One region of the Clostridium sp. MB05 genome, then DNA from elsewhere that is predicted to be linked to it. Evidence: riboswitches for the same ligand, from Rfam matches in the RefSeq annotation. Region 1 holds a riboswitch; the other holds the start of a gene.
What was found. Region 1 has a riboswitch for FMN ahead of ACH36K_RS18055 (ECF transporter S component). Riboswitches for the same ligand answer to the same signal wherever they lie in the genome.
Positions count from the first base shown of each region.

Region 1 (8,248 bases):
ATATCTTATGTAGACATAAAAATCAACTATTAATATTAGTTTTTGTTTTTATGCTATTAATTAACTTGCTTGTATTATCAATTAATACATTATCATTGCTTTCTGTGTTTAACTCTATATAAATACAATCGACTTTTATTTTATTTTTTAAATCATCTATGTCACCTAATTCATTATCATGAACAAATACAATGTTAGATTCCTTTATATCTCTATCATTAATAATATTTTTTATGCTATTATCTTTTATTTTCTTAGCTTGTATTCCAAGATCTCTAAACAAATAGTCAAATTTATCTGTATCTGTAACTATAATATAATCTTTATACTTCTTTAAATCTTCTTTTGCCTTTGCCAAGAAATCATCTAATTCTTTAACAACCTTATTATAATTATCTTCATAATAGCTTCTATTTTTAATGTCCTTCTCTTGTAGTGAAGATTTTATATTATATAGTGCAATCTTATATTCATTAAACCCTAATAGGTAATATGGATTTTCTTCATTTACTGCTTTTAACTCTGTTACCATTGGCCTTATTCCTCTACTCATATTTATAATTCCTAAATTTGAGTTTTTAGAACTTTCTATTATATCATTTACCCATTTTTCATATCCCAATCCATTGTATATAAATAAATCCATATTCAAGATATTATTTAGAACATTATCATTAACCTGAAAAGCTTTAATGTCCTTTTCAGTATTTAATAGATATTCAATACTATGTTTATCACCAACTAATGATTTAACCATTTTATATTGTTCTTTATTAACAGTTAATATGTTTAAAAAAATATCCTTTTGCTCATCTAACTCATCAGTAGGATTAGCCATTAATGGATTATAAGAAAAAGTTAGTCCTAAAAATAAAATAGAAGTAAAAATAACTAACGCATATGTTAATTTTTTCATAAAATTTTCCTCCGAGGAATGTATAATCTCTCTCTACTTTTATCATATCTTATCATTAATATATAAAAATTACAAATTACTTATACAGTAAATTATTTATATTTTACTACAATTCAATTCATTTTACCATATTATGTATATTATTTTAACTTTCCTTTTTTTATTATTTTGGATAGAATATATTAATATAGAATATTTAGAGAGGAGATCATTTATGCATTTTTACGTTAATAATTTGGAAGAAACTACTAATATAGGTTATTCCATAGGTAAACTTTTAAATCCAGGTGATATAATTTGTTTAACTGGTGATTTAGGAACTGGTAAAACACATATAACTAAAGGAATTGCTAAAGGATTACACATTGATGAACATATAACTAGCCCCACTTTTACTATTGTTAATGAATATGATTCAGGTAGGCTTAAACTATATCACTTTGATGTTTATAGAGTTAGTGATCCAGATGAAATCTATGCAATTGGATTTGATGACTATATATTCTCAGAAGGTGTTTCTATAATTGAATGGGCTAATTACATAGAAGAAATTTTACCTAAGGAATATTTACATATTTTAATAGAGAAGGACTTATCAAAAGGCGAAAATTTCAGAAAAATTTCAATTGCTCCATATGGAGACCGATATAATTATATAAAGGAGTTAAATTTATGATAGTTTTAAGTATTGATTCAGCTTCTAAAGTAGCAACCGCTGCACTTTTAAGTGAAAATGCTTTAATAGCCGAATATACATTAAATAATAAAATGGAACATTCAACTTTGATAATGGATATTATAGATAAATTATTAAAAGATTCAAATCTATCGATTGATGATGTAGATGGATTTGTTGTTTCAAAAGGTCCAGGTTCGTTTACAGGTTTAAGAATTGGCATGGCTACAATAAAAGGCTTAAGTTTTGGGTCAAATAAACCTTATATTAGTGTATCAAGTTTAGATGCTCTTGCATATTCTCTTATAAGCTTTGATGGAATAATATGCCCTATAATGGATGCTTTAAGAGATAGTGTATATACCTGTCTATACAGAAACAATAATGGAAACTTAGAAGCTTTAATTGATTATTCTGCCCTTGAGTTAGATGAATTAATTGAGTTATTAAAAATCAAAAATGAAAAAGTGATATTTACAGGTGATGGATTAATTAAGCATAGAGATTATTTATCAAAAAATCTTCCTAATGCTTCTTTTGCACCTAATCATTTAAGTGTAATAAGAGCCTCATCTTTAGGTGACTTAGGCATTAAATTATTACTAGATAATAAATATGATGAATTAAATTCTTCTCCATTTTATTTAAAAAAGCCTCAAGCTCAGAGGGAACTAGAAAAGAGGTTAGCTTTAGAAAATGAAGGTAAGCTATAGTTTAATGACTGACGAAGATATTGATGGCGTCTTAAATATAACCAACTTATGTTTTTCTACCCCATGGAGTAGAAGTTCCATTTCAGGTGAATTAAGTAATCCATTAGCTAAATATATAATAGCTAAAGATATAGAAAAAAACTCTGTTATAGGTTTCGTTGGAGTTTGGATTATAGTTGGAGAAGCTGATATAACTAACATAGCTGTTCATCCAAACTATAGGAAACTTGGAGTAGGTAGTAAATTATTATCTTCACTAATAAACATATGTGATGATCTAAGTTGTTCATTAATTAACTTAGAAGTAAGAGCTTCAAACATTTCTGCTCAAAATCTTTATAAAAAATTTTCTTTTATTGAAAATGGTCTTAGAAAAGGATATTATGAAGATACTAAAGAAGATGCTATTTTAATGACTTACTTTAATAATAAAAAGGTATAAACTCTATGTAAAGTTTATACCTTTTTTCTATTAATTAGCCTTTTTTATTAATGGCTCTTCTTTTTCTTCTTTTGTTCTCATACTTTTTACTAATATTAATGCAGTTATTATAGTTGATAAAACATCACTAACTGGTTGTGCAATCCAAACTCCATTTAGTCCTAATCCAAAAATTCTTGGTAAGATTAATATAAATGGAATCAATAAAATTACTTGTCTAAGTAAACTTAAAAACATTGCTGTTTTTGCTTCTCCTATAGATTGAATATAATTTGATCCTGTTATTGATATTCCTATTATAGGAAGCATAAGCAAGTATATTCTCATCCCTTTAACTGATATTTCCATAAACTTAGGATCTTTATTAAATATTCCTATTATGGCTTCTGGGAATGTTTGAACTATTATAAATGCAAATGTTAATATTATTGTAGCTACTAAAGCTGAAAGCTTAAAAGCCTTCTTAGCTCTCTCCTCTTGTTTTGCTCCATAATTAAATCCAATTATAGGTTGTGCTCCTTGATTTATACCAAATATAGGCATTAAACACATTAATGCTACTGATGATATAGTAGCCATTGCTCCTATTGCTAAATCAGTTCCATATGTCTTTAAAACATTATTAGATATAACTTGAACTAAGCTTGCTGCTATTTGCATAGAAAAAGGAGCTGCCCCTATTGATAATATTTTAATAGTTATTTCTTTATCTAGCCTTAAGCTTGATCTAACAAATTTTAAGTTAGATCTTCCACTGACATAATAGCCAATTCCTATAGCTGCAGTTAAAAACTGAGATATAACAGTTGCTATTGCTGCACCTTGTATGCCTAAATTAAATATAAAAATAAACACTGCATCTAAAACTATATTTGTTATACACCCAATTACCATGATAATTGCTGATAATTTAGGATTTCCATCACCTCTTATTGTATTATTAATAGTAAATGCTATTAAGTTAAATATTGTTCCTAGTAAAATTATGTTTATATATGATTTCGCATAATATAAAGTTTCACTGCTTGCTCCAAATTTACTTAGTATTACATCGCCAAAAACTAATCCTATAATAGTTAATATAACTGAAATAATTACTGATAAAGTTATTGCATTTCCAATTACCTTAGATGCTTCCTCTTTTTTGCCTTGCCCAAGTTTTATTGATATGGATGTAGTAGCACCAATACCAATAAGCATTGCAAACCCAAGAATTATAGTTGTAATAGGCATAGTTACGCCAACTCCCGTAATAGCTAGTGAACCTACCTCTGGTATATTTCCAATAAATATTCTATCAACAACATTATATAAAGCATTTACAATCATACCTATTATTGCAGGTACAGAATACTTCAATAATAATTTACCTATTGATTCATTTGCAAGTAATTGTTGAGTTCCCATTAAATCACCTCTTTTTTAACATTTTGTCTATATACATTTTATCTATATACATTTTTTCAGTAAGTTTAACATAATATTTTTTTCTTCTAATGTTAGATTTTTAGTGAGATTATTTTCCCACTTTATACCTACTATATATATATCATCCTTTAATTCAATTCCTTTTTCTGTTAAGAAAACTCTATAAGCTCTTTTGTCATTTTTATCTTCATTTCTATATATAAATGACTCACATTCTAACTTTTTTATAGCTCTTGCAGTTGTGCCTTTATCTATATTAAGTTTTTCGGATAAATCCTCTTGTCTTACGCCATCTTCTTTATATAGTTCCATTAAAAAAAGAAATTGCCCATATCCAATTCCTAAATGGGATAATTCCTTTAAGAAAAATATATTTGCTTTCCTTTGTATTTGAGAAATATATCTAGCTATATTTTCACATTTCAAGTTTCCCACTATGTTTACCTACCTTTCAAAATAGTTGCATATACAACCATTTTAGATTATATCATATTTAGTTGTATATGCAACTATTTTATATTTCCAATTTAATAAAGATATTTTTATTTATACAATACGGTGTATTAAAATAAACATCTAAAAAACATAATAAATATAAATAAGGCTAACTATTAAACAAATTAACAGTTAGCCCTATTGCTATATTGAATTTAACTTTCTCTTTTTACAATTGTCAAAATTTGAATCTACATTAAAAATTGCTACTGAAACCCTTTTGTATAAAACATAAGTTATTCCACATACTAATATTGATTTTATACCATTGAACGGCAGTAATCCTAAAGTAACATATCTTATTAACTCTTCTTTTGCCATTTGCATTCCGAATGCCGGTAATAAGAAATATACATTTGCCAATATTCCTACAATTTCTATTGATATTATTCCTAAAATCATTCCAAGTAAAGCTGTTTTCTTGCTTTTATTTCTGTGATAAACCCATGCCGCTGGAGCTACTAGAGAAATACCTACTATAAAGTTAGCTGTTTCTCCTACAAAACCTGTTGCTGTTCCCTTAACTATTAAAATCAATAAGTTCTTTATCAATTCTACAACAATACCTGCCATTGGTCCAAATGCAAATGCTCCCATAAGTGCTGGAATATCGCTTAAGTCAATCTTAAGCCATGGAAATGGTAAAAACGGTATTGGAAAATCGAAGTACATAAGCACTACTGCTATTGCACCTAAAAGTGAAATTTTAATAAATTTGTTTAGGTTTTTGTTTTGTTGATTGTTCATTTTTTCTCCTCCCAAAAGTCTATCCTCTGGGGCAATAGGTTAGATCACTTCAATAAAATGATATTATTTTAACAATTTTCTTTATTAATTTTACCATCTTATCTTATTTAGATTCATGTTAATAAAAAAATCCCTGATATATAAAATATATCAGGGCATAAAATCCATAAGAAATAAGATGTGCTTAAAATAAATATCAAGCAATATCTAACCACTTACCTTCTTTCATCCAGACTATACTGTCGGCCTCGGAGTTTCACCGAATCATGCTAAAATTTAGCTCGCGGGCTATACCGCCGGTGGGGAATTACGCCCCGCCCTGAAGATAATTTATTTATACTATTATTATATGTTTAATTATACATTTTTGCAAGCAGATTTTTAACAATCTTCTTCTTTTATTCCTTTCATTGATAGGGAAATTCTGTTTCTTTTACTATCTACTTCCAATATTTTAACTTTTACTATATCTCCAACCTTTACAATATCTAACGGATGCTTTACAAATCTATCTGCCATTTGGCTTTTATGAACTAAACCATCTTGGTGAACTCCAATATCAACAAAAGCTCCAAAGTCTGATACATTTCTTACTGTTCCCATAAGTATCATACCTTCTGCTAAATCTTTTAAATCAATTACTCCTGTCTTTAAAATAGGCTTTGGCATTTCTTCTCTTGGATCACGGCCTGGCTTTTTAAGCTCTTTTATTATATCAGAAAGAGTAAGTTCCCCAATTTCTAGTTCTTTAGAAATATTTAAAAGCCCTTTATCCTTTACTCTTTCATCTATATCTTTAAGATTATTTTCTTTTAAATCATCTTTAGTATATCCCAGTAATTGTATTAAATTTCTTGCAGCATCGTAAGACTCTGGATGTACTGATGTATTATCTAAAGATTCTTTACTTTCCATAACCCTTAAGAAACCTGCACATTGCTCATAAGCTTTTTGTCCAAGCCTTTTAACCTTCAATAATTCTTTTCTACTTTTAAATGCACCAACTTCATCTCTGTAACTTACTATATTATTTGCGATACTTGAATTTACTCCTGCAACATAAGTAAGTAATGATGGTGTTGCAGTATTTAAATCTACTCCAACTTTATTAACGGAATCTTCAACAACACCTTTTAAAGATTCATCAAGCTTTTTAGGAGTAACATCATGTTGATATTGTCCAACACCTAAAGCCTTTGGATCTATCTTAACTAATTCTGCCATAGGATCTTGTAATCTTCTTCCTATAGAAATAGCTCCTCTAACCGTAACATCTAAATCTGGGTATTCCTTTGTAGCAAGTTCTGAAGCTGAATAAACTGATGCTCCTGCCTCTGATACTATAACATATGCTATTTCTTTTCCTGCTTCTTTTTTTACTTCAGATATTATTTCAGATATTACTTCTTCTGATTCTCTTGAAGCAGTTCCATTACCTAATGAAATAACTTCAACATTATATTGGTTTATTAATTCTTTTAATATTTTCTTAGTTTCTTTAACTTTATTTTGTGGTGCTGTCGGATATACTGTAGACTTATCTAAAAATCTTCCAGTACTATCTAGTATAGCTATTTTACAACCTGTTCTAAACCCTGGGTCATACCCCATAACAGCTTTTCCTTTAATAGGTGGTTGCATTAATAATGCTTTTAGGTTTTCCTTAAATATTTTTATAGCTCCTTCTTCACCTCTGTTAGTAAGTTCATTTCTAACTTCTCTTTCAATAGACGGATATATTAGTCTTTTTAATGAATCTCTTATTGCTATTTTTAAATATTCATCAGTAGCTGTAATGTTTTTTAATATTTCTTTCTCTAAATAATTTATTATTTTATCTTCATTTACAGCTATCTTAACAGACAATATTTTCTCATTCTCTCCTCTATTTATAGCTAAAATTCTATGTGGTGGTATTTTAGATATTTCTTCACCATATTCATAATACATTTCAAAAGGTGTATGTTCATCACTTTCTCCTGTTGATTGTATCTTTCCCTCTTTGAATACTAATTCTCTTATCCATTTTCTATATTTTGCTTCATCTGATATTTCTTCTGCTATTATATCCAAAGCACCATTAATTGCATCTTCTATGCTACTAACATCTTTTTCTTCGTTTATAAACTTAACTGCCTCACTATTAACATCTCCCTTAAATTCACCACCAGATATTATATCAGCAAGTGGTTTTAACCCTCTTTCTAATGCCATAGTAGCCCTTGTTCTCTTTTTTTGTTTATAAGGTCTATATATATCCTCTACCTCTGTCAATGTCTTAGCGCTTTTTAAAGCTTTTAATATATCATCATTTAATTTCCCTTGTTCCTCTATAAGTCTTAACACATCTTCTTTTCTATCCTTTAAGTTTCTAAGATATGTAAGTCTTTCTTGAAATTTTCTTAATACTTCATCACTTAAAGCACCTGTTTGCTCTTTTCTATATCTTGAAATAAACGGAACTGTATTACCATCATCAAGTAAAGTTATTACGTTATTTACCTGAGTCATACTTATTCCTAATTCAGATGATAATCTTTCAACAATATCAACCATAAAGTCCTCCTAAAATATATTAGAAATTTTTCTCCAAAATTTACATAATGATATTATAATACAATATTGCACATTTATGTAACATATAATTCATTTTTTGTGCACACATATATAAAATATTAAATATTAAATACAATTACAATATTGATATTATGTAAAATAAGGTTTATAATTATAATTGTAAAATTTTTACAGATGGGTGATGTATATGAATAAGTTTATAATTTTAATTAATAAGATAATAAATATTTTACTTATATTCTTCATAGTTTTTA
Region 1 is NZ_CP174370.1:3,838,119-3,846,366, forward strand. It holds gene ACH36K_RS18025 (metal ABC transporter substrate-binding protein) at 23-916, opposite strand; gene tsaE (tRNA (adenosine(37)-N6)-threonylcarbamoyltransferase complex ATPase subunit type 1 TsaE) at 1,131-1,592, shown strand; gene tsaB (tRNA (adenosine(37)-N6)-threonylcarbamoyltransferase complex dimerization subunit type 1 TsaB) at 1,589-2,305, shown strand; gene rimI (ribosomal protein S18-alanine N-acetyltransferase) at 2,289-2,747, shown strand; gene ACH36K_RS18045 (MATE family efflux transporter) at 2,778-4,154, opposite strand; gene ACH36K_RS18050 (MarR family winged helix-turn-helix transcriptional regulator) at 4,197-4,610, opposite strand; gene ACH36K_RS18055 (ECF transporter S component) at 4,815-5,417, opposite strand; FMN riboswitch at 5,631-5,748, opposite strand; gene ACH36K_RS18060 (Tex family protein) at 5,799-7,973, opposite strand; gene ACH36K_RS18065 (hypothetical protein) at 8,182-8,248, shown strand, end outside.

Region 2 (8,248 bases), 1.8 Mb from region 1:
TTTAAATATGGGTCATAGTAATCATTTATAGATCCATTTAAGTAATAAACTTCTTCTTTTATTATATCTTCTATGAATGAGTTATAGTTTGTTGTCCCTATTGCATTTATATCTGCAAATTCTTTTAGATATAAAACATCATGATAATATCCATTACCCTCTTTTATCTTTTCTGTATTGCTTTTTGCTATTGATTCGATATACCTTTTTACTGTATATAAAAATATAACTATTTTGTTAAATTTTCCCAATCAGTTTTAGGACTATAAATATATCTCCAGTTAGAATCAATTAATGTTTGATAATCTAATGCTCTTGAATATATATCCTCTAATATTTGTAATCCAAATCTAGTTATTTTCTCTTCATTACTATAATTTTCTTGTATATCTAAATCTTCATTTTCTATTAATAGCTCTAATCCCTTCATCCCTGTATTTGTATAATCTAATGTAAAGATTGCTCCAAGATCATCAAATAAATCTATGCTTTCTGGACTATCATAAAAAATTCCATCATTTAATCTATGTATTAAATCTTCACCTAATGATCCTATTAATAATTCAAGTATTGCTCTTGTTATATTTCTTATGCTTAACTTAAATTTATAGCTAACATTCTCTATTTCTAATAATTTTAAAAATCCAGAAAAATAGTTACTTCCAAAAAGTGAGTTATCTCCTCCTAGTAATGGATTTAACTTTATTATATGAGAGTAATTATATGAGCCTAATTCTAAACCTGTTATCTCTAAAAATACTTTATCTATATCAGTTCCATTATCATATAATCTTTGTGATATAACACCAACCTTCTCATCAAAATTATTTAAGTAATCTAATATATTGTTTCTTTTGTTTTCTAAACTACCTTTTACTATTGATTCATATTGTGTTTTAGTAAAAGCAGTTAATTTTTTATTATCAAAGCCTTCTGGTAACCATCTTGCATAATTTGATTGTTTATCAACGTTATTTAATTGTTCTTTTAAAATAATCTTATCATCACTAGTATTCATTCTAAAAATATCAAGTGCAAACTTTCCACCTGATGGCAATCCGTATGAACATTCAGCACCTGCTCCAAAAAACAAAGAAACTTTAGTCATAATACATTCCCTCCGAAGAAATATTTAATATGTTAATTGTAACATATTTACCATTTATTTACCTAAGATTTATTAGCATAAATATAAAAAAACAGGCACTTACTTGATTCATTTCCAATTATCAGTGTATGGTATATGCTACTTTACTATACACTCAAAAAAGAGGTAGTAGATCATATAAATTTAAATCTACTACCTCTATAATATATCTTAAATTAGCTAATGCTCATTATTAATTCTTTAATATCTTTAATATTTTTTGCTATTAAGCTAGCTTCCTTAAGTTCATCTTTATTACCAAATCCATACTCACATCCTACTGAATATAAGCTATTAATTTTTGCAATTTCAATATCAACAAATCTATCTCCAACAACTACAAAGTCTCCAACATACTTTTCTTTTATAAAATTAAATATTTTATGTTTTGGTGCAAAGTCAAACTGTTCAGTACAATAAAAATCTGTAAAATAGTCTTCTAACTTAAATATTTTCATATGCTTGTTCATATATTGAATTTTACAATTACTTAAAAATATTAAATTAAATTCACTATCTTTTAAACTTTTAAGTACCTCTATAGCACCATCATACAGTTCTGCCTTACCTTCTTCTAAATATTGAACCATAGCTGAGCCTATTATAGAACTGCATTTTTGCTTTTCTTGTTCTGGAAGGTTTGGCATAAAGCTATTCCACATATCCTTTGCACTATATCCTAACCATTTGCTTATCTCATAGTCCTGCCAGGTTTTCTCTTCAGCATAACCTCCTTCAACTAAGTACTTATAAGCTTTTCTAAATGCTGGTCCATAGATTTTTATACTATTGTGTAATGTTCCATCATAATCAAATATAATATTTTTAACTTTATTCATAATCTTAGAAGTTCTTTAAAAGATTTGCCATTTCTATTGCTGTTACTGCTGCATCATAGCCCTTATTTCCTGCCTTAGTTCCAGCTCTTTCAATAGCTTGCTCAATTGTATCTGTTGTTAAGACTCCAAATATTACTGGCTTTTCAGTTTGTAAGGAAACTGTTGCAATTCCTTTTGAAGCTTCAGCGCATACATAATCAAAATGAGGAGTTGAGCCCTTTATTACTGCTCCTAAACATATTATAGCATCATACCTTTTATTTTGAGCCATCTTCTTAGCTACTAGAGGAAGTTCAAATGCACCTGGTACCCAAGCAACGTCTATACTATTTTCCTCTACTCCATGTCTCTTTAATCCATCTAATGCTCCACCTAATAACTTTGAAACTATAAATTCATTAAATCTTCCCACTACTATACCAACATTAAGCCCTTGTGCTACTAAATTTCCTTCTATTATCTTCATTTCTTTTTTCCTCCTAATATTCTAATTTATTATTTATTTTAATTTTAATAATTTAACATATGATTTAATTTTTCTTTTTTAGTTTTTAAATAGAACTCATTTTTTTCATTATGATTCATCTGAATTGGAACTCTATCTACAACTTCTATTCCACACTCTGATAAACCATTTATTTTTCTTGGGTTATTTGTCATAAGTCTTAACTTTGTAACCCCTAAATCTTTTAATATTGCTGCTGCCACATCGTAGCTTCTCATATCTGCTGGAAAGCCAAGCATAACATTAGCTTCTACTGTATCATAGCCTTGATCTTGAAGAGCATAAGCTCTCATCTTATTTATAAGCCCTATTCCTCTACCTTCTTGTCTCATATAAAGTAATATTCCTGAACCTTCTTCAGCAATTCTTTTCATAGCTGCATCATATTGCTCTCCACAATCACACCTTTTAGATCCTAATGCATCTCCAGTTAAACATTCTGAGTGAATTCTTGCTAAGATTGGTATATCTTCATTTATTTCTCCTTTAACTAATGCAACATGATGTTCTCCATTTAATTTATTTATAAATCCAAGCATTTTAAAATCCCCATATCTTGTTGGCATTTTTATCTCAACAACTCTCTCAACTGAAGCTTCCATTGCTTCTTCTCTTTTTCTATACTCAACTAAATCTGATATAGTTATAATCTTTAAATTATGAGCTTTAGCAAATTCCATAAGTTCTGGTGTTCTTGCCATAGTTCCATCTTCATTCATAATTTCACATATAACTCCTGCTGGCTTTAATCCTGCAAGCTTAGCTAAGTCTACAGCAGCTTCAGTATGGCCAATTCTTTCTAATACTCCGCCATCTTTAGCTATTAATGGAAATACATGTCCTGGTCTTCTAAATTCCTCTGGCTTGCTATCTTCTAAAACCTTTTTAATAGTTAAAGCTCTTTCAAAGGCTGATATTCCTGTTGTTGTATCAATGTGATCAATAGCTACTGTAAAGGCGGTTCCATGATTATCTGTATTATTATTAACCATTGGATTAATATTTAACTCTTTCATTCTTTTGGCTTTTACAGGCATACATATAAGGCCTCTCCCATATTTAGCCATAAAGTTTATAGCTTCACCTGTAACCATATCTGCTGCCATTAATAAATCGCCCTCATTTTCTCTGTCAGGGTCATCTATTACAACTATTATTTTACCTTCTCTTATATCTTCTATAGCTTCTTCAATTGTATTAAACTTAAACATCTTCTCTCCTCCAATTTTATAGAAATCCATTTTCTCTAAGAAAGGTTTCACTTATTGATTCTTTTTTCATTGCTTCATTCTTAACTCTTAAACCTAAAAGTTTTTCAACATACTTCCCTATAACATCACACTCAAGGTTTACTGTTTCTCCTGGCTTTTTCTTTAATAAAATAGTTTCCTCTCCTGTATGAGGTATTATAGATACTTTAAATACCTCATTATCAACATAAGCAACTGTTAAGCTTATTCCATCTATTGCAATGGATCCTTTTTCAACAACATATTTCAAAATTTCTGAGGATGCTTTTATACTTACCCATGTTGCATTATCTTCTTTAACTAAAGAAATAATCTCTCCTGTTCCATCTATATGGCCACTTACTATATGACCTCCAAGTCTAGTTTCTAAACTTAAAGCTCTTTCTAAATTGATCTTACTTCCTATTGAAAGCTGTCCAAGATTACTTCTTCTAAGAGTTTCAGCCATAACATCAGCTTCAAATGTATTTCCACTTATGTTTGTTATAGTAAGACAAACTCCATTTGTGCATATACTGTCTCCTAATATTGTTTTATCTAAGACCTTATTTGCCTTGATTACAATCTTTGAAGATTTTTCACTATTTTTAATTCCTTGAATCACTCCAATTTCTTCAACAATTCCCGTAAACATCCTATTTTCAGCCCCCTTCAGATAACCTTCAATTAGCAAATCTCTCCCAACAGATATAACTTTCATATTTTCTAGCATTATTGCATTACTTAATTTTTCTATTCCTTTTCCTCCTACAGGAGTTTTTGATTTTTCTCCACCTATAATCTTAGGTGCTATATAAGCTTGTATTTTATCTACTATTTTATCTTCTAATGCTGAAAAGCTTAATGTTGATCCTCCTTCTAAAAGAATGCTATCTATATTTAATTTACCTAGTTCTACCATTAAACTTTGTAAATCTACCCTTTCATTTTTAGCTTTAATTATTATTACTTCTACACCTAGCTTTTTTAAGTCCAATACCCTATCTTTATTAGCTAATTCTGTTGTTGCAACAATCGTCCCAGCTAATTTATCAATCACTACCTTTGATTCCATAGGAATTCTAAGTGCACTATCTACAATTATTCTTATTGGGTTTCTTCCACCTTCTAACCTACAAGTTAACTCAGGATTATCTTTAATAACTGTATTAACGCCTACCATAATGGCCGATAGCTTATTCCTTAATTTATGAACTTCTTTTCTTGATTTCTCATTTGTAATCCATTTTGATTCACCTGATGAAGTAGATATTTTTCCATCTAAAGTCATAGCAGTCTTTAAAACCACAAAAGGTTTTTTTTCAACGATATATTTCATAAAAACTTCATTAACTTTTTTACATTCTTCCTCTAAAACTGATGTTACAACATCTATACCTGCATCCTTTAGCTTTTTAATTCCTCTCCCTGCAACTAAAGGATTTGGATCAAGAGCTCCAACAACTACCTTAGCGATTTTATTTTCAATTATTTTATCTACACAAGGTGGAGTTTTACCATAATGTGAACATGGTTCTAAAGTTACATAAAGAGTAGCACCTTTTGATTCTTCTATTAAACTACTAAAGGCATTAACCTCAGCATGGGCCTTCCCATATTCTTCATGGTATCCTTCACCTATTACTTTTTCATCCTTTACTATAACCGCACCAACCATTGGATTAGGGTTAACTTTTCCTACTCCTTTTTTTGCTAATTCAATAGCCATTCTCATATACTTTTCATCCAATATCATCATCTCACAATCATAATAATTTGAATTTAATAAATCTTAATCATATATAAAAACAAAAGCCCTGAGTTTTTGACTCAGGGCTTTTCTATAATAAACTACATAAAAAATCACTAATTAAATCTATTAATTAATCAATAACTTAAATAGATATAGTTATGTAATTAAATATAGTAATCTAAAAAATAGGACATATGTAAGTTTACTTATTCCGTCTCTACACTCCAAGTTAACGCAAACTTACACATATCCACGTACAAACCGAAGGTAAGGAAAGTATAAAATAAATCTACTTTTCCAAATTGAATTGCTAAAATCCTTATATAATAACATTTTCTAAACATTAAAAAAGCTCTGAAATATATAATATTTCAGAGCATAATACACAAATGGATATAGCTATTCTTAGATTTCTATACCTTCATATTTCCATCTTCTTCCATCCAGACTTTACTGTCGGCCTCGGAATTTCACCGAATCATGCCATAAGGCTCGCGGGCTTTACCGCCGGTAGGGAATTTCACCCTGCCCTGAAGATCTATTAAATTTTACACCTTAATTCTATATCTCTGATTATTATTTGTCAATATATTAATTTAATAACTTTTTCAATATATTTTCATTTAGAACAAAAAGATTTTCAATCCATATATTCAATTAAATGTTAATTATGCTATAATAGGCGTGACGTATTGGAGGTGTTTTTATGAAGGTCATTGGTACATTCAGCTCTAAATCAGCTTGCTCCTTGCAAAGACTACAACAAAGTCAGCTATGCTTTGTTTGGAGCCTAAGCTGTTAAATTAGCTGAAGTGCGAACATGTTTTAGGCTCTGTAACACATAACTTTCTAGTATTCTTTGCTTTAATACTATTATAATAGTTGAGGAGTAAGGAAATGAAATATATAAAAGCACAAGATGTGTTACCAGAGGAAATTGTAAAAATAATACAAGAATATGTAGATGGAGAATATCTTTATGTACCAAGGAAAAATGATAATCATAAAGCCTGGGGAGAAAAGAGTGGTATAAAAAGTAGTCTTAAAGTGAGAAATAATGAAATTTATAAAAAGTACCTTGCTGGGACTACTATTAATGAACTAACTAAAGAGTATTATCTATCAGAAAAAAGTATAAGAAGAATAATAAGTCAAGAAAAACTTTTATGCTCATAATCATTACAGAATTATTTGTTAGATTGAATGCTTATTTTAAACTATGATATGATTTCATCATGGCAATCCAATGAGAATTATCATTTCTAATTTAAACAAGGTTCAAAAGTAAAGTGATTATGAGTATGTAGTATGTTTTAAATCAGGATGATTATTTTTACTTTCAATTGGAGTAATAATAATCATCTTTTTTAGTTTGCTGATTGTAAAATAAAACTGTAAGTAAAGCTGCTTACATAAATAATAAAACAACATATATTAGAAAAGAGGTGTTAGATTTTATGAATGCTTTTATAAAAAAACATGAATATAATTATATAAAAAAATGTTTAAATGATTTAAATAATGCTTTTAGAGGTTGTATAGATGTTAATATTATTGAAGCAACTAAAGCATATATACAGGAAAAAATATTGCGTATTTTTACAAGTTTATCTAAAGAAGAAAAAGAAATACTTGATATTACTAGAATAAATGACCACTTGCAAATTGATAAGTATTTATCTGATTTGAATGAATATGTATATGGAATGACAAACATTACAAATGAGCAAATTAATAAATTGTTTAAAAAGGAAAAGAAATTTAAATTACCAACCTCAAATGCACAAGATTCAAAGAATGTGTATTTAGGTTGGATTGATGAATCTATTAGAAAATTATTTGTAGTTTACAATATGAATGGTAAACTCATAGGTATGGCATGTAGAATTCCAAATTATAGTTCCAATAATGCTCATATATGTACACTTTGTAATCATGTAGGCGAAAAAAATGAAGTAGCCTTTGTTTCAGCTATCTGTAAAACAGCTAATTCTAAGGAAGGTAACTATAAGTCAATAGGCTTTGATATATGTTTAGATAGTGCAAAGTGTAATGAGAGAATTGTATCAGTGGAAAAGCTTGAAAAAATTTTAAAGGATGTTAACAATATAAAATAGCAGTAGAATCTATCTTTAGCTATTCCTCACAATTGAAAAATCATGGACAGTAGGTAAACTTGTGTAAAATTAACTCTACCTACTATCCAATTATCTCATTATTAAATTCACTTTAGCTAAACTGTTGTCACATTAGATTATACTCAAAGTTGTATAATAAAAATTAAGTTCCACAAAATGTTCTATATGGACGTTTTGATGGTTCAGGCAATGTAGAATAGTATTCATAATCTTTAGAGTAATCATATGGTGATGAAAGAGCCTCTAGAAGTTTATCCATTACGCTATAGTCACCATTCTTCACTGCCGCTTCTAATGCCTCTTCTACTCTATGATTACGTGGAATTACTACTGGATTAGAACTTTGCATAAGTTGTTTTGATGCATCTTTTGACTCAGGTTGTCTTGTTAGTCTTTCTTGCCATATTTTATACCATTTTTTAAATTCTTCTGTTTTAAACATTTTAGTATCTTCTATATTATCAATTGTTAATTCACGGAATGTATTTGTATAGTCTTCACTATGCTGATACATAATTATTAAAAGGTCTCTTATTAATGCTTCATCTTCTAATTCTTCGTTAAATATCCCAAGCTTAGCTCTCATTCCAGAAAGCCAATTTGCTTTATATATCTCATCAAAATCTGAAACTGCATT
Region 2 is NZ_CP174370.1:2,071,326-2,079,573, reverse strand. It holds gene ACH36K_RS09745 (hypothetical protein) at 1-251, opposite strand, end outside; gene ACH36K_RS09740 (hypothetical protein) at 230-1,108, opposite strand; gene ACH36K_RS09735 (HAD family hydrolase) at 1,324-1,986, opposite strand; gene ribE (6,7-dimethyl-8-ribityllumazine synthase) at 1,991-2,452, opposite strand; gene ACH36K_RS09725 (bifunctional 3,4-dihydroxy-2-butanone-4-phosphate synthase/GTP cyclohydrolase II) at 2,497-3,702, opposite strand; partial or broken gene ACH36K_RS09720 (riboflavin synthase) at 3,719-4,363, opposite strand; partial or broken gene ribD (bifunctional diaminohydroxyphosphoribosylaminopyrimidine deaminase/5-amino-6-(5-phosphoribosylamino)uracil reductase RibD) at 4,394-5,470, opposite strand; FMN riboswitch at 5,901-6,015, opposite strand; gene ACH36K_RS09710 (CD3324 family protein) at 6,371-6,649, shown strand; gene ACH36K_RS09705 (FusB/FusC family EF-G-binding protein) at 6,931-7,590, shown strand; gene ACH36K_RS09700 (protein adenylyltransferase SelO) at 7,754-8,248, opposite strand, start outside.
Region 2: another riboswitch for FMN. It lies ahead of ribD (bifunctional diaminohydroxyphosphoribosylaminopyrimidine deaminase/5-amino-6-(5-phosphoribosylamino)uracil reductase RibD); the one in region 1 lies ahead of ACH36K_RS18055 (ECF transporter S component).